3 regions of the Anoxybacillus eryuanensis genome follow, and region 1 is predicted to be linked to each of the others. Evidence: riboswitches for the same ligand, from Rfam matches in the RefSeq annotation. Region 1 holds a riboswitch; each other region holds the start of a gene.
What was found. A riboswitch is a leader RNA that binds a small molecule or an ion and turns the genes downstream of it on or off. The one in region 1 is predicted to bind cobalamin.

Region 1 (7,889 bases):
GGAATAATCTCCACTTCAATGCCTGTTTCTTTTTCCCATCCTTTTTCAATTAACACTTCGTAAATGAGCCCCGCCATACCGTACAACCCTGCATCTCCACTTGATATGACAGCCACTTTTTTACCACGTTCCGCCTGTTTAATCGCCTCTTGAGCCCGGCTCACTTCTTCTGTCATTCCCGTGCTAATGACTTCTTTTCCATCGATGAGATCCATGACTAAATCGACATACGTTTTATAGCCGACAATAACATCGCTTTCTTCAATCGCCTCGCGAGCTCGCTTTGTCATATGATCGACACTTCCCGGACCAAAGCCGACAACAAACAATTTTCCAGCCATCCTTTTCACTCCCTTTTCCATCGTTCAATCCATTCAAACAATTGCTGTTCTGTACACATCTTGTTTTCCTTCAGCCATATGCGTAAAAGAAGTGGAAGCGGCAAACCAAGCTCATAAAATATGTTCGTTTTTGTAAATACAAAGGCCGGTGTTCCATGCAAAACGATGCGACCATCATGCATAACAAACACTTCATCCGCCCATTGCCAAACGAAATCAAGATCGTGCGTAATGACAACGGGCGTTGTACCCTCTTTATGCAGCTCATTTAGTTTCATGACTAAGCGCTCGCTCTGCGAAACATCTAAATAAGCAGATGGTTCATCGACAATAAGTAAATGAGGCTTGGGCGCCATCGCCACCGCAAGCGATAACCATTTTTTTTGTCCAAGACTTAAATGATGTATCGGTATATCGCGCCACTTCTCAAGCGAAAATTGTTTCATAATTTGTGCCATTTGCTCGTGATTTCCTTCTAAACTAAGCGCTAGTTCTTCCTCAATCATCGGTGCTAAAAATTGATGTTCTGGGTTTTGAAAAACGACACCAACATGCTTTCGCAAATCTCGCCATTGCTGACGATCTGCTACTTTCTCTCCTTCCCAATACACATCCCCTTTGGTCGGTCGGTAAATACCGTTTGCATGAAGCAACCACGTCGTTTTCCCACAACCGTTTTTTCCGATGAGCGCATATTTTTTTCCTCGTTCAATTGTAAGTGATACTCCTTTTAACACGTATGCGCCGTTCCGATACGTATAATGAACATTATGAAACCGTAGCATATAAGCCCTCCAAAATAAATAGAACAACAATTCCAATAAACGCTTCGATGACATACCTTCTTGGCAACTGTTCATCTGCACACATTGGAACAGCAAAAGAAACGTTGCGCGCCTGTTGTGCAATCATCATCGCCTCATAATGATGTAATGTTTGACGTAACAACTGTGCAACAGCTAGTGAAGCAAAGCGCCAATCCCGCTCCCCACGTTTTATTTGCACCGTAACAAACAGTTCTTTTGCTGTTTTTTCTACTATAAAAATAAAACGATACGTCAACAACAACAGTTCAATAAATGCTTTAGGAACGTGCCATTTGCTTAATGCGTGAGCAATACGAAAAAATGGTGTTGTTGCTGCAAGGAAAAAGAGAACAAGCGAACTTGTAAACGCCCGTAAAAAAACTGTACTTACATATGAAAAGCTTTCACTTATGAAGTGAATTGCGCCATCAAATGAAAAAAGAAGCGGTATGCTACTTCCGAGAATAACGAGCGCTATGAGCATACAAACGCGTAAACAAACACTCGAAGGCAAACGTGCATATCCAAGCAACCAAACGAGCAACCAAACGATAATGATTAAGCGGACAACATTCGTCCCAAGAAGCGCCCATATGAGCAAAATAAGCGCAAATATTAGCTTAAATGTAGCATTTAATTTCGAAAGGCGATTCCGATACGCCCATTGATCAAGCCAACTAATCATTTCTTTTTCTTCCCTTGTATAAACCGATGATGTAGCCGATTACCCCAGCACCAAGCGCAGCTTGTAAAGAAAATAATAACGTCTCTACTTCTCCACTCGGCGGTTCAAATACGACATCAAACCAAGGTTCATAATGTGGTGCGATTTGTTGAATCATTTTTTCCGCAAGCGTATCCGCTCCAGCAAACTCCGTATTTTTCACAATAAATAGCGGCAACACGATCAACAATGCGGCAATGAACAACAATATACGATTGCTCATTTAAAAAACACTCCCCTCTCCTCTAACACATCTAACTCTCGCTCCGAGTACGTATGCAAAAAGTTCCATACGACAACAGTAAGGAGTCCTTCCGTAATTGCAAGTGGTACTTGTGTCACCGCAAAAATTGACGCGAATTTTAAAAATGCGCCCCATACTCCACTCGTTACATCTGGAAATGCTAGGGCGAGTTGAAACGACGTCATGACGTATGTCGCCAAATCAGCCATCATCGCCGCTAAAAAGACGGACATACGCAATGATATTCCACACTTTTTACATAAAACGAACAAGCCGTACGCAACGAACGGACCGACCACCGCCATCGAAAATGCATTCGCCCCAAGCGTCGTCAATCCACCATGCGCAAGCAAAAGCGCTTGAAACAATAATACTGCTGTACCGATGACCGTCATAACAAACGGTCCGAATAAAAGCGCCCCGAACCCCGTCCCTGTCGGATGCGAACTACTGCCTGTGACAGATGGAATTTTTAATGCCGACAAAACAAATGTAAACGCTGTAGCGAGTGCAAGGAGTAATTTCACCTCCGGCTTTTGTTTCATCAGACGCGTCATTGTACGTAAACCAATAAAGAAAAACGGTAAAAATAGCAACCACCAAATGAGCGCCCATTGCCAAGGTAAGAACCCTTCCATAATGTGCATCGCATATGCGGAAGGTGAAAGTGCAAATAAAATATAGACCGTAGCGCACATACTAACAATCCAAAACAACGGTTTCTTCACTTTTTCTTCCCCCTTGTCGCAACGCTATATTTAGGCATGACAAAGCCTTCATCGTATGTGTACGTCACATATTCATGCAACATTTCACCATCGCGTACATGTTTTCGTACGATGTCCTTTCCGATCTGCTCATCAACGGCACGATACCAAATTCCTTCAGGATAAACGATAACGACGCACGCATCTTCACAGCGACCGTTACATCGTGTCCGCGTTGTATGAACGTACTCATGTAGTTGTAGCCTGTCAATTTCATCACGAATCGCTTGTGTCACCTCCTCTCCACCTTTTCGCATACAACTCCCTCCGTTACAAATCAACACATGATGTTTCGTTCCTTGTAAATCCCATGTCGCCATATATGTCGCTCCTTTTTTAAAAATAAAAAAGCACCTCTAGGTAGAGGTGCAGAAAAAACGAAAGATTCAAACAATAAAACTTTCACAATTGTTGTTTATTTTTCATCGTCCCCGCACGTCTACCTATATTCCCGTAGGCAGCCGACGTATCGCAAGCAGGCAGGTCTCCTGGCTTAGGTTCATCATCTCGTTGCGCCTTCCCCAAAAATCAGTGGCATATTGCAACGAAACTCCCCATCACAGTGGCGGGTACCGCGACGGCTTTGCACCGTTCTTCCCTTTTAAGCATACGGACGTATGCACCGTACTTGCTTCATCGTATATTGTTTTTCAAAGAGCACGAATGTTAAGAATATGATACACCATTTTTTTCTTCTCGCCTAGCCTGTTTTATAAAAAAGCACCTTCTTATTCAGAAGGCGCTTTGTAGTAATCGCACGAAAATCGTTTCACGATCGTATGTGGGATGATGATTCGTTTAATCGGCTCATTCGGGTTTTCGATTTGTTGAATTAAATTTCTTGCCGCTTCAAAGCCAAGTTGAAAAATATGAATGTCTACCGATGTAAGCGGTGGACGAGAAATTTCCGATAAAAGCACGTTGTTAAAACTGACAATCGATACATCTCCCGGCACGCTTAATCCCATTTCAGCAAGCGTATTTAATACCCCAAGCGCCATTAAATCGTCCGCCACGACGAGTGCGGTTGGCGGCTCAGCAAGTGAAAGCAACTCTTTCATCGCCTCTTGTCCGCCTTCTTTTAAAAATTCTTCATGCACAATGTAATCTTTACGATATACAAGACCTGCAGATTTTAACGCTTTTTCATAACCGCGCAAACGATCCATCGTTACAATGAGATTGACGTTTCCACCGACAAACGCGATGCGCTCATGACCAAGTTCAATTAAATATTCTGTCGCCTCACGCGCCGCCCGAACGTTATCGTTATCAACGTGCGTAATTTCTTCCGCTTTTTTATGCGGTTTTCCAATGACAACAAACGGCACATCTTCTTTCTGTAAATACGCCATAATTTTATCGTTCGCACGCGAATACAGCAAAATGACACCATCGACGCGCTTTCCTTGCACCATATGCACGACCCCGTCGTAAATTTCCGCTTCCGTTTCTCCCGTCGATAACTGTAACGCATATTGCCGATCATGCACCGCTTTGCTAATGCCGCGGATAACTTCTGGGAAAAACGGGTTTTGAAACGCTTTATCTGCTGAACTTGGCATAACGAGCCCGATCACTTGCGTCGACTTATTCGCTAAACTGCGCGCGATGAAATTCGGATGATAGCCAAGCTCTTTCATCGCCTCGCGCACTTTTTTCTTCGTTTTCTCGCTAATGCGCGGGCTATCTGCGATGACGCGGGAAACGGTCGATGGCGCCACATTTGCTCGCTTCGCTACATCTTTAATCGTTACTGTCATAAAAATCCCCCATCTCTTACAAAACAAACGTGTTTGTCGCTTCATCGATGACTCGTTGTTCCCCATTGACAACAATCGTTGTCGGCACGTCCCCAACAAACGAGACATGCAATTGCCATGTTGGTTGGTACGTCCCATCTGTTTTTACGTCAAAATGAACGGTATGATCAACAAACGTCGCTCGAATATGCATGCGGATATATTCCCCTTTTTCATACGCAAACGTTGCGCCGTCATCATCATAAAGCGTGTATGTCGATGTTCCTTCTTTCATTGTATACACGTGCAATGTGATCTGTTCATCAGCCGTAGCGGTCGATAGCTTTACATCGGCGTGAGCGATCATCGCCCCTTCTTTCACATATATCGGCAAACGATCAAGCGGTGCTTCGACAATATACCGCTGACCACCTTCAAATTTTTCTTTCGTCCAATAATCAACCCAACGTCCTTCTGGGAAGTACACGATACGATGCGCTGTATACGGACGCATCACCGGAGCGACCATTACTTCATTTCCAACCATAAATTGATCTGAGATATTCCACGTTTCGCGATCGTTCGGATATTCCATCATCAGTGGGCGCATCATCGGCACACCTGTTTGATACGCTTCAAAGCATAACGAATATAAATGTGGCAACCATTCGTATCGCAATTCAATATATCGTTTTACGATTTGTTCGTATGTTTCCCCAAATGCCCACGGTTCTTGCCGAGCAAAACCGATCGCACAATGATTGCGGAAATATGGGAAAAATGCCCCAACTTGCGTCCATCGAACGAGCAGTTCTCCATTCGCATCATGTGCAAATCCACCGACATCTGCCCCGCAAAACGCCACTGCGGATAATCCTAAGTTTAAGCACATCGGTATCGACAGCTCAAGATGCTCCCAAAAGCTACGATTATCGCCTGTCCATACAGCTGCGTAGCGATGAATACCGGCAAATCCTGCGCGCGTCAACACAAACGGGCGTTTTCCTTTCAGTTGCTTTTTCAATGCGTGATACGTCGCCTCTGTCATCATCATCCCATATACGTTATGCACTTGGCGATGCGTTTTCCATCCGTCATGGACGACTTGTTCATCCATCGTTTTTGTCTCGTTAAATACCGATGGTTCATTCATATCGTTCCAAATTCCTTCAATGCCGATGTCCGTATAAAACGTATGCTGCTCGCCCCACCATTTGCGCACTTTTTTCTTTAAAAAGTCTGGAAACACGCTCGTCCCCGGCCAAACGTCTCCTTTGTACAACGTTCCGTCAGCATATTTACAAAAATAATCTTTTTGCACTCCATCACGATACGTATCATACTCCGCGTCAACTTTCACGCCCGGATCAACAATCGGCACGATATGAACCCCTTGTTCCTTTGCATATTGAACGAGCGATTGCGGATGTGGAAAACGTTTTTGATCAAACGTAAAAACACGATATTCATCCATATAATGAATGTCTAAATATACCGCATCAAGCGGAATATGTTTCCCCCGAAACGTATCGATAAGTTCACGCACTTCCTGCTCCGTTTCATAACTGTAGCGCGACTGATGATACCCGAGCGCCCATTTCGGTGGCAGCGGCATGCGTCCAACAAGATGCGTATATTGCGCTAACACATCTTTCGGATGCGGCCCAGCAAACACATAATAATTAAGCGCCCCACCATCTGATGTAAACGTATAAAACGATTCATGGCGTAAATCAAACGTCGTTTTATACGTATGATCGAAAAAAATGCCGTGCGCATGCCCGTTTTTTAACACCATCATGTACGGATGCGACTGATATAACGGGTCTGTTTCTAAATTGTGCGGCGCGTACACATCCGTATTCCACATCGTCCATACTGCACCGCGCTTATTTAACACACCTGTTTTTTCTCCTAATCCATATACGACATCGGTCGGGGTGAGCGCGTGTGCACAGCGCATACGCCCTTTTGCTTGAAAACATACAGGTTGTTCATCGCGCACAAGCAGCGTTCCTTCATTGTCGTATATCGCTAACCGAAACGGGCTTCGCTCGATGACGACCGTTAATCGTTTTGTCTGCAACTCCCAGCCATGTTCTCCTTCACGAACGTGCACGTCTACTTTTTCTGGCGTTGCGATGACCGCTGGGCTAACCGAATCGTACTTCCCATCGAACGGATCGATCGTCACCCGAACGATATCGCCACGATAAAAATGAATATTAACAACTGCTTCGTCGCACGTCAATGCAAATATTTGTTTTTTTCCTTCAATTTTTTGCACATCTCTAATCGGTTGCCACACTTCTTTTTCGTCCGCTTGGTCGATCGGTCGAATCGCAAAACTCGTATCTTCTAGCATGTTCTCTCCCCCATCATCATCATGCTTTTCGTTTTTTCGCTAAGTATAAAAACAGTCCAAATGCTGTATATACCGCAAGAAGTGCCGCGATAAACGGAATGTTTACCCCTGTTTTTGGCGCAAGTACGTAAATTTCTGCAGTTTCACGATCTAAAATGATGTCATACTTCTCATTTTTGCTGCGCACTAAATCGCCTGCAAGCAACCCGCGCAATTCCTTTCCTTGTTCCAGTTCGTCATCGAGCGTCACTTTTTGCGTTTTTGACGTGTTATTAATCGCAATGACCGTTGTTTCGTTTTCGTACGTTCGTTTAAAGAGCGCCATGCCGTCTTTTTCATAAAGCAACTCAAAATCACCTCGGCGAAGCGACGGAAGCTTCTCACGTAATTCACCGAGCTTTGTAACATAGTCAATGAGCTCTTTATCGGTACGGAAGTTCATTAAACGACGGTTGTCTGGATCTTCCCCACCATCAAGGGCAATTTCTGTTCCATAGTACATAATCGGAATGCCTGGTGCTGAAAACAAATACGTCAATCCAAGCTTTAAACGCGTCACCGGATTGATGCGATTTTGCAATGCTAACCGTGTAAAACGAACCGTATCATGATTATCTAAAAACGTGCCAAGTAAATACGGACGGTCATAAAACGCCTCGTTTCGCTTCCATACGTTGTAAAGCGGTTCAAGCGATTGATCGACGTTTGAAAAAATGGCTGATGCTTCTTTATAAAACGGAAAATCAATTAATGCATCGATGCCGTGCTTGCCATATTCCGCAACGTAGCGCGGATCGTCATGCCACACTTCACCGAGAAGGAAAAAGTCTTGTTTCACCGATTTCACTTCTTTAGAAAACTCGTCCCAAAACCACTTTGGCACATGTTTGACCGTATCTA
Region 2 (7,889 bases), on a different contig from region 1:
ATGAATGAAGAAGTGCTTATTGCCGCACATACGAATAAAAACTGGTTTGGATTGAAAAAAGAGCTTGAAGGAATATTTAACGATACGCCGTTTGTCATGCCGATCGATCAAGCGGACAAGCGGTCATAGGGGGGAACATTGTGGTTCAACTAAGCAGTACATTACTATATATAGCATTTGTTCTTTATTTAATTGCCACACTTTTCTTTGGCGGTGCCATTCGCGTCAAAAAGAAAGATGGGATAGACCGCTGGGCGACAATTGGGATCGTTGTGACGACCATCGGATTTATTGCACAACTCGGTTATTTTATTACACGATGGATTGCCGCTGGGCATGCACCTGTCAGCAATTTATTTGAGTTTACGACATTTTTCGGCATGATGCTTGTCGGAGCGTTTATCGTCATTTATTTTATTTACAAAACAAGTTTGCTTGGCTTATTTACTTTGCCGATTGCTATTTTAGTGATTGCTTATGCGAGTATGTTTCCACGGGAAATTTCTCCGCTTATTCCAGCGTTACAAAGCGATTGGTTGCATATTCATGTAACGACAGCGGCAGCTGGAGAAGCGATTTTAGCAATTAGTTTTGCAGCAGGATTGATTTATTTAATTCGCGTTGTCGATCAATCGAAATCGAGTAAGCGCACGTTTTGGCTCGAGTTCGTGCTGTTTTTCTTAATTAGTACGCTTGGTTTCGTTATCGTGACAACGTCGTTTCGTGTCGCTGGCTACGAAGCAACGTTTGAATGGATCGATAAAAACGGTAAGCAAGATGAAATGGTATATCATATGCCAGCACTTGTTGGACCGCACGAAGGTGTGTTAAAAACAGAAGGACGCATGACACCGCTTATTGACATGCCAGCGATCATTAACGCGCGCAAATTAAATACGGTAATTTGGTCTTTATTTGCAGGTCTTGGCCTATACGGTTTGCTTCGCCTCGTTTTACGGAAGCGCATCGCAGCCGCGCTACAGCCGCTTGTGAAAAACGTTAATTTAGACTTGGTTGATGAGATCGGATATCGTTCTGTAGCCATCGGATTTCCAGTATTTACGCTCGGTGCTCTTATTTTTGCGATGATTTGGGCGCAAATTGCATGGACACGTTTTTGGGGCTGGGACCCGAAAGAAGTATGGGCGCTTATTACATGGTTGTTTTATGCTGCCTTTTTACATTTGCGTTTATCGAAAGGATGGCATGGCGAACGTTCGGCATGGCTTGCGGTCATCGGATTTGCGATTATTATGTTTAACTTAGTAGCAGTGAACTTAGTTATTGCCGGTTTACACTCATATGCTGGATCTTAAAACGTCTTCGTAATGAAGGCGTTTTTTTATGAGAAGTAGAAAAAAGTTTACCGGTTTTGTACAATAGTGAATGAGGAGGTATGACATCATGGAGAAGGAAATTAAAATTTTAGTTGTTGATGATGAAGAACGAATTCGTCGCTTGCTCCGCATGTATTTAGAACGTGAGCAATATGTCATTGATGAGGCAGAAAACGGCGAAGATGCGCTAGCGTTAGCGCTTGAAAATGATTATGATTTAATTTTACTGGATCTTATGTTACCAGGAAAAGATGGCATTGAAGTATGTAAACAGCTACGGGAGAAAAAAGCAACGCCTGTTATTATGTTAACAGCAAAAGGAGAAGAAGCAAACCGCGTGCAAGGATTTGAAGCAGGAACGGACGATTATATTGTAAAACCGTTCAGTCCACGTGAAGTGGTGCTTCGTGTTAAAGCATTGCTTCGTCGTACCGCCAACTCTCCATATGTACCGACGGATACGACTGCACGAGATGTGCTTGTTTTCCCACATTTAACAATTGATCATGATGCCCATCGTGTCACAGCGGACGGACATGAAGTAAGCTTAACTCCGAAAGAATACGAGTTGCTTCACTTTTTAGCGAAATCGCCAGATAAAGTGTTTGATCGTGAACAGTTGTTAAAAGAAGTATGGCATTACGAATTTTTTGGCGACTTACGCACAGTCGATACGCATGTCAAACGATTGCGCGAAAAACTAAATAAAGTGTCGCCTGCTGCGGCTAAAATGATTGTCACCGTTTGGGGTGTCGGGTACAAATTTGAGGTCGTGAATGAATGATGGCATTATGGCGTAGTGTAGTTGGCAAACTATGGCTGACCATTTTGTTGCTCGTTGCTTTCGTCCTTTTTATTTTAACAGTTTTGTTACTTGGTTTTTTTGAAAAATATTATTTAGAAAAGACAGGAGATCAATTAACCCAACAAGCAGTGAAAGTGGCTCGTGTCGTGGCGGAACATGATGAACAATTTGCACGTTCCATTGCCTGGACGATGGTTGATGACGTCTCGAAGCTCATGATCATTGTTGATGATCGGCATTATTGGTACTCACCGAATGAAAAGCTTGCTGATTTGCCACTCTCGTTTATTCAGCAAGATAGGCAGTTATCGCGTGTTTTTAATGGGAAAAAAGTGGTAAAACGAACACTGATGCCAAATCAAACGATGCGAAACAATGAATATAACGAGCTATTTATTGTCGGCGTCCCGCTTCAAACATCTAATGGAAACGGTGCTGTTTTCGTGTATCAATCGTTAAAAGCAGTAGAAGAAACGACAAAACAAACGACGAAATTTATTTTTCTTGCGGCATTTATTGCGATTGTACTAACGACGGTGTTCGCATTTTTCTTGTCTACACGCATTACAGCACCGCTTCGAAAAATGAGGCAAGTGGCATTTGAAATCGCACGTGGAAAATTTGATTCTAAAGTGCCGATCGTCACCCATGACGAAATCGGGGAACTTGCGATGGCATTTAATCAAATGGGTCGGCAACTGCAATTTCATATTAATGCGTTAAACCAAGAAAAAGAGCAATTAGCAAGCATTTTAAGTAGCATGGCAGATGGTGTTATCACGCTCAATCGAAATGGCGAAGTGCTCATTACAAATCCGCCTGCCGATAGATTTTTACAAGCGTGGTATTACGAACAAGGGCAGCGCGACGATTTATCGCCACTTCCTCCGCAAGTAAATGAATTGTTTAAGAAAGCGGTAACGGAAGAGAAGGAACAAGCGATAGAAATGGCGTTACAAGGTCGCAATTGGGTCATTGTCATGACGCCGTTATACAACGGCAAAATGATTCGCGGAGCGGTTGCGGTGCTTCGCGATATGACGGAAGAACGACGATTAGATAAGTTACGCAAAGATTTTATCGCCAATGTCTCTCATGAATTGCGCACGCCGATTGCGATGTTACAAGGATATAGCGAAGCAATTGTCGATGATATTGCAGCGACAGATGAAGAGAAAAAAGAATTAGCAAAAGTCATTTATGATGAATCGTTGCGCATGGGACGCCTCGTCAATGATTTGCTTGATTTAGCGCGCATGGAAGCCGGCCATTTAACGCTTCATCACGAGCAAGTGTCCCTTCGACCGTATATTGAACGTATCATTCATAAATTTCAAGGGTTAGCGAAAGAAAAAGGGGTTCGTTTGCTTGTTGACATGAACAACGAGCCCATTGTTTCGTTCGATCCCGATCGTATTGAACAAGTGATGACGAATTTAATTGATAACGCTCTTCGTCATACAGACGACGGTGGGGAAGTGCGTGTCATTGTCGCTGCGGATGAAGAAGTCGTACGCATTTCCGTACAAGATTCTGGTACAGGTATTCCAGAAGAAGATTTACCGTTTGTATTTGAGCGTTTTTATAAAGCGGATAAAGCGCGTACGCGCGGTCGATCTGGTACGGGATTAGGTCTTGCGATTGCGAAAAACATCGTCGAAGCGCATAAAGGAACAATTACTGTTCATAGCAAACTCGGAGAAGGAACGACATTTACATTTGCATTGCCATTAAAATAGAAAAAATTTGTTGCTATTCATCATATTTTTCGTTATGATAGAAACGTAAAAATTGTTCGACAATTACATACATCCGTTGCAAAAAGGTGTCGAACGGGCGACCTAGTAGACTTAATAGGGAATCTGGTGCAAGTCCAGAACTGTCCCCGCAACTGTAAGTGCTGACGAAATGAAATATGCCACTGTACGATTCGTATGGGAAGGCTTCAAAGTAGGATGACGCATAAGTCAGTAGACCTGCCTTTTTGCATCGTCATTCGCGTCTTCGGGGAGTGAGATAGCGAAACGACAAGAGGAGTTATTATCTTTTGTTGTTTCCAACTCATTCCATTTGGGATGAGTTTTTTATTTTGATACATAAAAGGGGGTAAAATCATGAAAAAATGGAAACAGTACATGTGGCTTTTGGCACTCGTGTTGACGCTCGGATTAGCAGCGTGCAACAGTAGCGCAGAGCCAGCGAAAGAAACAAAACAAGAGACCAAAACAGAGGAAGTTGCTTTTCCAGTGACCGTCAAAGATGCGGTTGGTGATGTCACGATTGAAAAAGAACCGACAAAAATCGTTTCACTCATTCCGAGCAATACAGAAATTGCATACGCGTTAGGGCTTGGTGACAAAATTGTCGGTGTCAGCGATTTTGATAATTATCCAGAAGATGTGAAAAACAAAGAAAAAATTGGTGGCATGGAATTTAATGTAGAAAAAATTATTTCGCTTCAACCAGACGTTGTGCTTGCGCATGCATCTAGTGCCCACAATGCTGAAGAAGGGTTAAAGCAGTTAAAAGATGCAGGCATTACGGTCATTGTTGTGCCAAATGCGACGTCGTTCAATGACGTATATGCGTCCATTGAGCTCATCGGGAAAGCGACAGGGAAAGCGAAAGAAGCAGCGGATGTTGTGCAGCAAATGAAACAAAAAATTGATGCGATTGCTGAAAAAGCGAAAGAAGTAAAAGAGGAAGCGACAGTTTGGGTCGAAGTTTCTCCTGCACCAGAAATTTATACAGCAGGAAAAGGAACATTTATGGATGAAATGTTAACGATCATTCACGCGAAAAACGCAGCAGGTGATCAAGAAGGATGGCCGATGTTTACTGAAGAAGATGCGGTGGCATTAAATCCAGATGTCATTATTACGACGTATGGCTATTATACGCCAAACGCTGTCGAGCAAGTGCTCGCTCGCCCAGCATGGAAGGAAGTTCCTGCGATTAAAAATAAACGAGTATATGATGTCAATTCTGATTTAGTTTCTCGTCCAGGGCCACGTTTAGTTGAAGGGGTCGAAGAAATTGCCAAAGTCGTTTATCCAGACATTTTTAAATAATTACATTACTGCATCAATCATTGCGATCGTTGCATTATTATTAGGGATATCGATTGGATCACAATCGATTCCCTTTTCTTCTATATGGGAAACGTTGTTGCATCATACGTTTCATACATCTACAAATGTTCCCGCGGCCATTTCGCAAATTATTGTTTCTATTCGCTTACCACGAGTTGTGCTCGCTTTTTTAGTTGGCGCCGCACTAGCACTTGCAGGGGCAGCGTTTCAAGGTCTTTTGAAAAACGTGTTAGCTGATCCGTATACGATCGGTGTATCATCTGGTGCAGCTGTTGGAGCGGTCATCGTTTTCTTTTTTCAGCTTCATTTGTCGTTTCTCGGTCGTTTTACGTTACCGATTGTGAGCATTATGTTTGCGCTCGTGACGTTATTGTTTGTTTTGTTATTTGCTCGGCTTGCTGAGCGCAATATGGGAATTGAAACAATTGTTTTAATCGGTATTATCATGAATGCGTTTTTCGGCTCTGTTATTTCACTTATGGTTGCCTTTAGCGGTGAGGAATTGCGTCAAGTTATCAGTTGGTTAATGGGAAGTGTCGCGATGCGCGGCTGGCCATATGTTTCTTTATTTGTACCGTTTTTTATCATCGGCTGTCTCGGCTTATTTGTACATATTCGCGAGTTAAACGCCTTTTCATTTGGAGAGCGAGCAGCTGCAAACATTGGTGTACATGTATTACAAAAAAAGTTATTCATTTTACTTAGCGCCTCACTACTTACAGGCGCAGCGGTAGCTGTATCGGGAACGATCGGCTTTGTCGGACTGGTCATTCCGCATATGACTCGTTTGATTTGTGGGGCGAATCATCGAAAATTGTTGCCGCTTTCCTTTTTATATGGTGGCGCGTTTTTAGTATTAGCAGATGTCGTGGCGCGAACGATTGTTGCACCGCGGGAATTGCCGATCGGAGTCATTACATCGTTGATTGGAGCACCGTTATTTGCGATGTTGTTATTTAAAAGTTTAAAACGGAAGACGGGATGAACATGATTGATGTGAAAGACGTTTCGTATCAATATGGGGAAAAGCAAGTATTACACCATATTTCATTTACCGTTCATGAAGGGGAGTTTTTTGGTATTTTAGGGCCGAACGGAAGCGGAAAAACAACGTTAATGAAACTGTTAAGTCGAGAACTGCCGTTACAACGAGGAAATATTGTTGTTTGCGGACGACATATTGAAACGTATAAACCGAAACAATATGCTAAACTCATTGCTGCGTTGCCTCAACATATAGACGTTTCGTTTGGATATACAGTCAAAGAAATGGTTGAGCTTGGACGCTATCCTTACCAATCTACTCTTTTTCCTAAATGGACGGAGGAAGATGATCAAGTTGTTGATGAAGCACTTCGTTGTGTGACATTAGCGCATAAACAACATGTTTTCCTAGAGCAATTAAGCGGCGGAGAACGTCAACGAGCGGCGCTTGCACGTGCGTTAGCACAACAACCGCGCGTATTATTACTAGATGAACCAACGAACCATATGGATGTGGCGCAACAGTTCAAGTTGTTAAATTTATTAAAGCAATCGAAGCTTACGGTTGTTGCTATTTTTCATGATATAAATATCGCATCGCTATATTGCGATCGTCTTCTTTTTTTGCGAGATGGAAAGGCAGTTGCGTGTGGAACACCGAGAGAGTTGTTGAACGAGTCCATGATTGAGGGTGTATTTGATACATGTATGAAACGACATGAACATCCTGTATTACCGAAACCGCTTGTAACGTTCGTTCCGTTTTTAGAACAACCGATTGACGATGTGCCATGGCACGTCACACAACATGAAACGATGGTTGTCATTGAAACGATAAAACCGTTTAAAGTGCTTTCTTCGGCCATCGTTGGCGGTGGCACGCGTTGGGCAACGACTTTTGTAAATCGCCATGTTTCACTGGACTACCGTTGTGACGATGCTGCACAAGAGATGATTGAATTTTTGCGACAACAAGGTTTTGATGAGCAATGGACCGTTGGGATGATGACAGCGGTTGATGTAAGAGATGTTGTGTTTACATCCGCTTATGAACCTGTTCGCCTTTTTGTTGCGGTAACTGCTGGGGTGGGAAATGCCGTTGATAGCGCGAATGCGTGGCGTCGAACGGATGTGATCGCTTCTCCTGGGACAATTAATACGTTTGTTTTTATTGATGCCCATTTATCGGAAGCAGCGTTTGTGCAAGCGTTAATGACTGTAACAGAAGCAAAAACAAAGGCTCTGTACGATAAACAAGTCGTTGATACACAAACAAATACAATCGCAACAGGCACATCAACAGATTGTATTGCCATTGCTGCATCACAACAAGGTACATATTATGAATATGCAGGAACGATTACACCGATCGGCAAACAGCTTGCTCGTTTCGTCTATGAAGCTACACAAATGGCAATCGATCGCTATAATGAACGAAAGGGGTGAGAATCGGTGGCGCACGTGTGGGCTATATTACTTGCGCTTTTGCTTGACCGCATATTCGCTGATCCTCATCGCTTTCATCCTGTTTGTTGGATCGGACAAGTGATTACGTATATGGATCGTCGCTTGAATAAAGGAAAATGGCGAAAAGGAAAAGGGCTACTCACGCTTTTTGTCGTTTGTGCGCTTACGCTTGTCGTAAGCTATAGTGTCATTACTGTTGCGTAT
Region 3 (7,889 bases), on a different contig from region 1:
ATATATTCATTTTACTCATTCGCTTTTATCAACGATTTATTTCCCCTTTAAAACCGCCAACATGCCGCTTTTATCCAACTTGTTCTCATTATGGATTAGAAGCTATTCGTCGCTTCGGTGCGCTTAAAGGAGGCTATTTAACAATAAAACGCATTTTAAAATGCCATCCGTTTCATCCCGGTGGATTTGATCCTGTACCAGAGAAAGAGGAAAAATAATTGCCCTTTCTCTTTTTTTTCGGTATGATAAACGATGTAAATCGTAATAATTACGTTTTAAGAAAGGAGAATAATATGATGAAAGTTCCTGTCACCGTATTAAGTGGGTATTTAGGCTCTGGGAAAACAACGTTGCTTAATCATATTTTAAACAATCGGGAAGGATTAAAAATTGCTGTCATCGTCAATGACATGAGCGAGGTCAATATTGATGCCGAACTCATTCAACAAGGTGGCTTTTCACGCACCGAAGAAAAACTTGTACAAATTCAAAACGGCTGTATTTGCTGTACGCTGCGGGAAGATTTAATGAAAGAAGTCAAAAAACTTGTTGATGCAGGAAACATCGATTATATCGTTATCGAATCATCCGGCATTAGCGAACCGATTCCTGTTGCACAAACGTTTACGTATATCGACGAAGAGTTTGGTATTGACTTAACATCAACTTGTCGATTAGATACGATGGTTACGGTTGTAGATGCTAATCGTTTTTGGCATGATTTCGCTTCAGGTGAAACGTTATTGGATCGTAAACAAGCGATCGATGAAACGGATACACGCGAAGTCGTTGATCTATTAATTGATCAAATTGAATTTGCGAACGTGCTTATTTTAAATAAAATCGATTGTATTTCAAAAGAAGATGCAGACGAATTAGAAACTCTTTTGCGCAAATTAAATCCAGAAGCGAAAATCATTCGGACGACATATGGAAAAGTAGCGCTCCATGATATTTTAAATACGCGCTTATTTGACTTTGAAAAAGCAAGTCAATCGGCTGGATGGATCAAAGAACTAAATGAAGAACACACACCAGAGACAGAGGAATATGGTATTTCTTCTTTTGTATATCGCCGCCGTCGACCGTTTCACCCTGAGCGTTTGATGCATTGGCTTGAACATTGGCCTGTTGAAATCGTTCGTGCAAAAGGCTTTTTCTGGCTCGCTTCGCGCAACAATATGTGTGGACTTCTTTCGCAAGCTGGACCGTCCATTATGATTCAGGGGGCTGGCGAATGGATTGCGACATATCCTCCACATGAACGTGAACGCATTTTGCAAGAAGAACAAGAATTGCGTGCAAAATGGGATGATACGTATGGTGATCGTATGACAGAACTCGTGTTTATCGGAATCGATATGGATGAACAGGAAATTTCTTCTTCACTCGATACATGCTTGTTAACGGATGAAGAAATGGGCAAAGATTGGTCAACATTTGTCGACCCACTTCCGCCATTTGTTAGTTTTTCATAGTTTTCAAATCGTAACGATTACGATATAATAAAACGAGAGAAAAGGATGTTTTCTGTTTTTCAGAGACATCCTTCTTTTTGGAAGGAGGAAAAAAATGAGGTTGAACATCATTTTATCAATCATTCTTACGATCACACTAACATTATTTGGATGTAATAAACAAGAACAACTAGCGCCGTCAACGACAGAGAAAACAAACAACAAACTTATCATTTATACAACTGTATACCCACTTCAAGATTTTGCTCAAAAAATCGGCGGTGAGCACGTTCAAGTGGAAAGCGTATACCCTCCTGGTGTCGATGTTCACACATATGAACCGACAGCAAAAACGATGCAACAAATCGCAGATGCTGACGCTTTCATTTACATCGGTCAAGGCATGGAAGGATTTGTTGAACGCATCGTCAAAACGCTAGAAAATGAGCGAGTCAAGTTCGTGGAAGCAACCGCAGGAATGGATTTACTTCGATCCAATCATACTCATGAAGATGAGCATGCTCACGAAAACGAACATGCGCATGAAGATGAACAAAAAGACGAACATGATCACGGAGATGTAGATCCTCACGTTTGGCTGGATCCGATTTATTCCATTCAAATGGCTGAAACAATTAAACAAACACTAATAGAACTAAAACCTGAGGCGAAACAAGATTTTGAACAAAACTTTGCTTCGTTAAAACAGCAGCTTGAACAGCTCGATAGCCAGTTTCAACAATTGATAAAAGACGCGAAAACAAAAGAAATTCTTGTTGCTCATGCCGCATACGGCTATTGGGAAAAACGATACGGCTTAAAACAAATAAGCGTAACGGGGCTATCACCAACAAACGAACCTTCACAAAAACAACTCGCTTCAATCATCAAGAAAGCAAAAGAACATAATATACGCTATATCTTTTTTGAACAAAACGTGACATCCAAAATTGCTGAAGTTGTAAAAAATGAAGTTGGTGCTGATGTGCTCATTCTTCATAATTTAGAAGCTCGTACAAATGATGATATCGCAAATAGCAAAGATTACTTTGCCATTATGAATGACAATATATCGGCATTAAAAAAAGCACTACAATAAGCGATCGTAACGGTCGCTTATTTTTTTGCATATTTTTTCTCTTTTCACATCAAACTATGAAACGACAATGTATGGAAAGGAATGAACATTTCGGTATGGATCACGTATTAACAGCAAGAACGCTCTTTGGAACAACGATGGCGTTTCACATTATTTTTGCGACGCTCGGAGTTGGTATTCCGCTTATGATTTTATTAGCTGAGTTGCTATATCAAAAAACAAAAGACAATGACTATGCACTCATGGCAAATCGTTGGACGAAAGCGCTTGCCATTTTGCTTGGCGTAGCAATCCCGTCTGGAACGATTGCGGGCGTACAACTTTCTCTTTTATGGCCAGGGTTTATGGAAGTGATCGGCAAAGTGATGGCACTCCCATTTCAAATTGAAATTTATGCGTTTTTCGTTGAAGCGTTGTTTTTATCCATTTACGTATATGCCGCTAACCGCATTTCTCCAACGATGCGCATCGTGAGCTTGACGTTTGTTGCCATTGGGGCAGCCGCTTCTGCCATTTTAATTACGAACGTACATGCCTTTGAAGGTACGCCGACAGGCTTTCGGATCGAAAACGGACAAATTGTCGACGTCGACCCATGGAAAGCGTTTTTTAATCCGAGCTTCGCAGTTACAGCTACACACGTTGTTTTATCAGCTTATATGACCGGAGCTTTTACGATCGCTTCCATCGCTGCCTATAAGATGTTGAAAAATAAACATAACGAGCGCATTCAGCTTTTTCATAAAAAAGCACTGATGCTCGGGTTAACAGTCGGTGGTGTGTTTTCTCTATTAACGGCGATCAACGGGCATGAATCAGCGCAACTCCTTCATGAGTATCAACCTGAAAAATTAGCCGCTGCCGAAGGATTGTTTGAGACACAGTCGCACGCCCCCCTCGTTATCGGTGGTTTTACAGATCGCGAAACACAAACGGTAAAATGGGGTATTGAAATTCCGTGGCTACTTAGCTTTTTAGCTGGTAATCGCTTCGATACTGTCGTTATTGGTTTAAATGATTTTCCTGAAGAATGGTGGCCTCCGTTATTCGTCCATACACTTTTTAATGCAATGGTCGGGATTGGCATGTTTCTTCTTCTCCTTTCGATCGTCGGATTCATTTGGCATCGAGTAAAAAAACAACACATATTTCCGAACTGGTTTATGTGGACGATCGTTACCGCCGGTCCCCTCGCCCTTCTCGGCATTGAATTTGGTTGGATTTTTGCTTGCACAGGCAGGCAACCGTGGGTTATTTATCGCATGATGACAACTGCAGAAGCTGTGACTCAATCAACAAATTTAGGAACACTTTTTCTTTTATTTACGTCCATTTACGTATTTTTACTTGTAGCCGTCGTGCTCGTCTTACGTTCGTACTTCCGCCGTCACCCGATTGAACAACATTTATCGACACACATGTAGAAAGGAGCAAGATCATGACAGATGAATTAATTGCTATTTCGATTTTATGGGGATTTATTTTTATTTACGCCGTCATGGCGACGATGGACTTTGGAGCTGGTTTTTGGTCGATGGTATATATGAACCGCCCTCAAACGAAAGCGACGAAAATTGCCAATCGATATTTGTCACCGACATGGGAAGTGACAAATGTATTTATCGTCGCGATCGTCGTGGCGCTCGTTAGCTTTTTTCCAGGAGCCACGTTTATGCTCGGCACGATTTTACTCATTCCTGGAAGCATCATTTTACTTTTGCTCACTATTCGCAGTGCGTTTCTCGTTTTTTCACACGTTGCTCCTAAGTATGAAAAAGTGCTCGTTTACATTTCTGGTATAAGCGGTTTGCTTATTCCAGCCTTTTTAATTAGCGTCTTACCCATTACACATGGATCTTTCGTTGAAACGGTTAATGGCGTCAGTCACCTTCGTCTAGACCGTCTATTTACAAGCCCACACGAATATGCATTCATTGCCTTTGCTATAACAAGCACACTTTTTCTTTCTTCACTTTTATTAGCGGATTACTCGAACGAAGCAAACGAAACCGAAGCCTATGCGATTTATCGTCGCGATGCGCTCATTATCGGGCCATTTGCTCTCCTCTCTTCAATTTTAATTATGATCACGATGCGAAGCGAAGCGCGTTGGTTGTATGATGGGATGATTGCGTATTGGCCATGGCTTGCTGCTTCTGTCGCACTATTTCTCGTGGCTGGTTTAGCTCTTTTTCTTCCTTCATGGAGAAAGAAAAACGGACGTGGGATGCCCCGCCTTGCAGTTGTAGCAATCGTATTACAGTATTTTTGTGCAAGTTACGCATATGGAAAAGCTCATTTACCATATATGATTTATCCAGATGTAACAATCGAGTCTGGATTTACGCATCCGAATACGTTTCGTGCCCTTTTTGTGACATATATCGTCGGCTTTGCAATTTTATTTCCAGGATTCATTTATTTTTGGCGGCTGTTTATGAAAGACCGGCGGTATGTAGCAAATGATGAAAAATAATGATTGCAAATGTTGAAATTTTTCGCTATAGTTTTAAACGTAAACCTTTTTCGTACAATATATTGTGATAAAAAATAAAAATAATAACTATATATTGAAACCGACAAGTGAAGGTGTCCAAGCGGACTTAATAGGGAATCTGGTGCGAATCCAGAACTGTCCCCGCAACTGTGTGCGCAGACGAAATGGAAACAACACCACTGTATATGTCAGCTTTTCAGGCGCATATATGGGAAGGAATCCAAAGTAGGAAGAAGCGCAAGTCAGGAGACCTGCCTTCCTTGTATCGTTTCATATTCTTCGGGGATTGAGAAGATGAAACGATGGTGAAAGCATGCCTTTTTCCATCGTTTCATCCGCTCAACTAGAGCGGATTTTTATTTTTAGGGGAAGGGATGTTACATGATGCACGTAAAAGAAAAAACGGAAATGAATGAAGAGACGGTTCGAACTTTGTTATTTCATATTTTTAAAGACTTTCCACACTTATCAAGTGAGCGATACATCGAGCGTACGATACGGTCACTGACGTATACAAAATCATACGATGACATAATGAACAAACTTATTTTAAATGCACTTGACGAAATCACGGTAGAACAGCCGGATTGGACGTTTGTTGCAGCTCGTCTCTATTTGCAACAGTTATACGACGAAGCAGCTATAAATCGCGGCTATGATCGATCCGAAACATATGGCTACTTTTATGAGTTGCAAACACAGCTCGTTGATCTTGGGATTTACGATCCTTTTGTACTCGAACGATATACGAAAGAAGAACTACAAGAAGCAGGGACATGGATCGATCCGAAAAAAGACGAGCTATTTACATACATCGGGTTAAAAACGCTCGTTGATCGCTATTTAGCAAAAGGATATAACGGCGAAATTTATGAATTGCCACAAGAGCGTTTTCTAACGATCGCCCTCACGCTCATGGTGAATGAAGATAAATCCAAACGAATGGATTTAGTAAAAGAAGCCTATTGGGCGCTATCGAATCAATACATGACTGTGGCTACACCAACTTACGCCAATGCAGGAAAGTCTTACGGACAATTATCAAGTTGTTTTATTGATACAGTCGATGACAGTTTAATCGGCATTTATGAATCAAATACAGACATCGCTCGTTTATCTAAAGGCGGTGGCGGAATTGGTGTATATTTAGGAAAAATTCGCGCGCGCAACTCGGATATTAAAGGATTTAAAGGTGTATCGTCTGGTGTCATTCCATGGATGCGTCAATTAAACAATACGGCTGTATCGGTGGATCAACTTGGTACGCGTCAAGGGTCTATTGCTGTATATTTAGATGTTTGGCATAAAGATATTTTCTCTTTCTTAGATGCAAAATTAAACAATGGGGACGAACGTCAGAAATGTCATGATTTATTTTACGGCGTATGCATTCCAGACTTATTTATGGAGCAAGTCGAAAAACGTGGCGATTGGTATTTGTTCGATCCACACGAAGTGAAAAAGGTAATGGGTTGGAAAGATAAAAACGGCAATCCGCTTGGTCTTGAAGATTTTTACGATGAAGAGCGAGGTCATGGCTCCTTCCGTGAAAAATATGAGGAGTGTGTCAATCATCCTCAGTTAAGCAAAGAGCACGTGCCTGCCATTGAAATTATGAAGCGCATTTTAAAATCACAATTAGAAACAGGAACACCTTATATGTTTTACCGTGATGAAGCAAATCGAATGAACCCAAACAAACATACAGGAATGATTTATTCAAGTAATTTATGTACGGAAATTATGCAAAATATGAGCCCAACAACTATAACAAAAGAATATACACAAGATGGCGAAATTATTGTTCATAAAAAACCGGGCGATTTTGTTGTCTGCAACCTATCTAGTATTCATCTTGCTCGTGCCGTACAAGATAATGTATTAGAACGGCTCATTCCGATTCAAGTGCGCATGTTAGATAACGTGATTGATTTAAACGAAGATCGGATTGAAGTGTTGCAAGCGGTGATGACAAATAAAAAGTACCGTGCCATCGGTCTAGGGGCATTTTCTTGGCATCATTTATTAGCGTTAAAAGGGATTAAATGGAATAGCGAAGAAAGCGTACGACTTGCTGATCAATTGTTCGAAAAAATCGCTTATTTAACGATTCAAGCAAGCATGGAATTGGCAAAAGAAAAAGGAGTTTATCCAGCGTTTAAAGGATCGGATTGGCATACAGGAGCGTATTTTGAGTTGCGTGACTATCATTCACATGATGATTTAGATTGGGACGGTTTAAAACAACAAGTCATGAAACATGGTATTCGCAACGGTTATTTAATGGCGCCTGCGCCAAATGCTTCGACTTCCGTTTTAGCCAATGGAACCGCATCATGCGACCCTGTGTTTAACCGTTTATACTTTGAGGAAAAGAAAAATTACAAGATTCCTGTGACTGTGCCAGATTTAAGTCCAAAAACGTATTGGTATTATACAAATGCCTATGAAGTCGATCAAAAAATGAGTATTCGTCAAAATGCAGCAAGACAAAAACATGTCGATCAATCGCTAAGCTTTAATCTATATGTCTATAATACAATCAAAGCCAAAGATCTGCTTGATTTACACCTAACCGCATGGAAAGAGCGTTTAAAATCAACGTATTACGTTCGTAGTACCGCCGTAACAATTGAAGAATGCGATGTTTGTTCATCGTAGGAGGAAAAAATATGAACGTTCTCATTTGCTATACATCGAAAACAGGAAACACGAAAGAAGTCGCTTTGTTGATTGAGGAAGCTTTTCATTCACATGGACATGCCGTGAAAACGATGAATATTGACCATGTTTTTGCTATCGAATCACTCATCCATGAAGCGCATCTCCTTCTATT

Region 2: it holds a riboswitch for cobalamin, as region 1 does, so the genes downstream of both, HNQ84_RS04215 (ABC transporter substrate-binding protein) here and HNQ84_RS02175 ((2Fe-2S) ferredoxin domain-containing protein) in region 1, are expected to answer to the same signal.
Region 3: it holds a riboswitch for cobalamin, as region 1 does, so the genes downstream of both, HNQ84_RS12305 (ribonucleoside-diphosphate reductase subunit alpha) here and HNQ84_RS02175 ((2Fe-2S) ferredoxin domain-containing protein) in region 1, are expected to answer to the same signal.

The regions. Positions count from the first base shown of each region.
Region 1 is NZ_JBPODS010000001.1:407,251-415,139, forward strand. It holds gene cobJ (precorrin-3B C(17)-methyltransferase) at 1-341, opposite strand, end outside; gene HNQ84_RS02155 (energy-coupling factor ABC transporter ATP-binding protein) at 347-1,126, opposite strand; gene HNQ84_RS02160 (CbiQ family ECF transporter T component) at 1,110-1,832, opposite strand; gene HNQ84_RS02165 (energy-coupling factor ABC transporter substrate-binding protein) at 1,825-2,094, opposite strand; gene HNQ84_RS02170 (energy-coupling factor ABC transporter permease) at 2,091-2,843, opposite strand; gene HNQ84_RS02175 ((2Fe-2S) ferredoxin domain-containing protein) at 2,840-3,202, opposite strand; cobalamin riboswitch at 3,344-3,525, opposite strand; gene HNQ84_RS02180 (LacI family DNA-binding transcriptional regulator) at 3,611-4,645, opposite strand; gene HNQ84_RS02185 (glycoside hydrolase family 31 protein) at 4,662-6,989, opposite strand; gene HNQ84_RS02190 (alpha-amylase family glycosyl hydrolase) at 7,009-7,889, opposite strand, start outside.
Region 2 is NZ_JBPODS010000002.1:328,537-336,425, reverse strand. It holds gene resB (cytochrome c biogenesis protein ResB) at 1-129, shown strand, start outside; gene ccsB (c-type cytochrome biogenesis protein CcsB) at 141-1,316, shown strand; gene HNQ84_RS04225 (response regulator transcription factor) at 1,405-2,121, shown strand; gene HNQ84_RS04220 (ATP-binding protein) at 2,118-3,881, shown strand; cobalamin riboswitch at 3,949-4,140, shown strand; gene HNQ84_RS04215 (ABC transporter substrate-binding protein) at 4,257-5,213, shown strand; gene HNQ84_RS04210 (FecCD family ABC transporter permease) at 5,179-6,219, shown strand; gene HNQ84_RS04205 (adenosylcobinamide amidohydrolase) at 6,222-7,664, shown strand; gene cbiB (adenosylcobinamide-phosphate synthase CbiB) at 7,671-7,889, shown strand, end outside.
Region 3 is NZ_JBPODS010000014.1:41,122-49,010, forward strand. It holds gene yidD (membrane protein insertion efficiency factor YidD) at 1-218, shown strand, start outside; gene HNQ84_RS12285 (GTP-binding protein) at 294-1,478, shown strand; gene HNQ84_RS12290 (metal ABC transporter substrate-binding protein) at 1,573-2,556, shown strand; gene HNQ84_RS12295 (cytochrome ubiquinol oxidase subunit I) at 2,628-3,980, shown strand; gene HNQ84_RS12300 (cytochrome d ubiquinol oxidase subunit II) at 3,995-5,032, shown strand; cobalamin riboswitch at 5,127-5,327, shown strand; gene HNQ84_RS12305 (ribonucleoside-diphosphate reductase subunit alpha) at 5,438-7,714, shown strand; gene HNQ84_RS12310 (flavodoxin domain-containing protein) at 7,726-7,889, shown strand, end outside.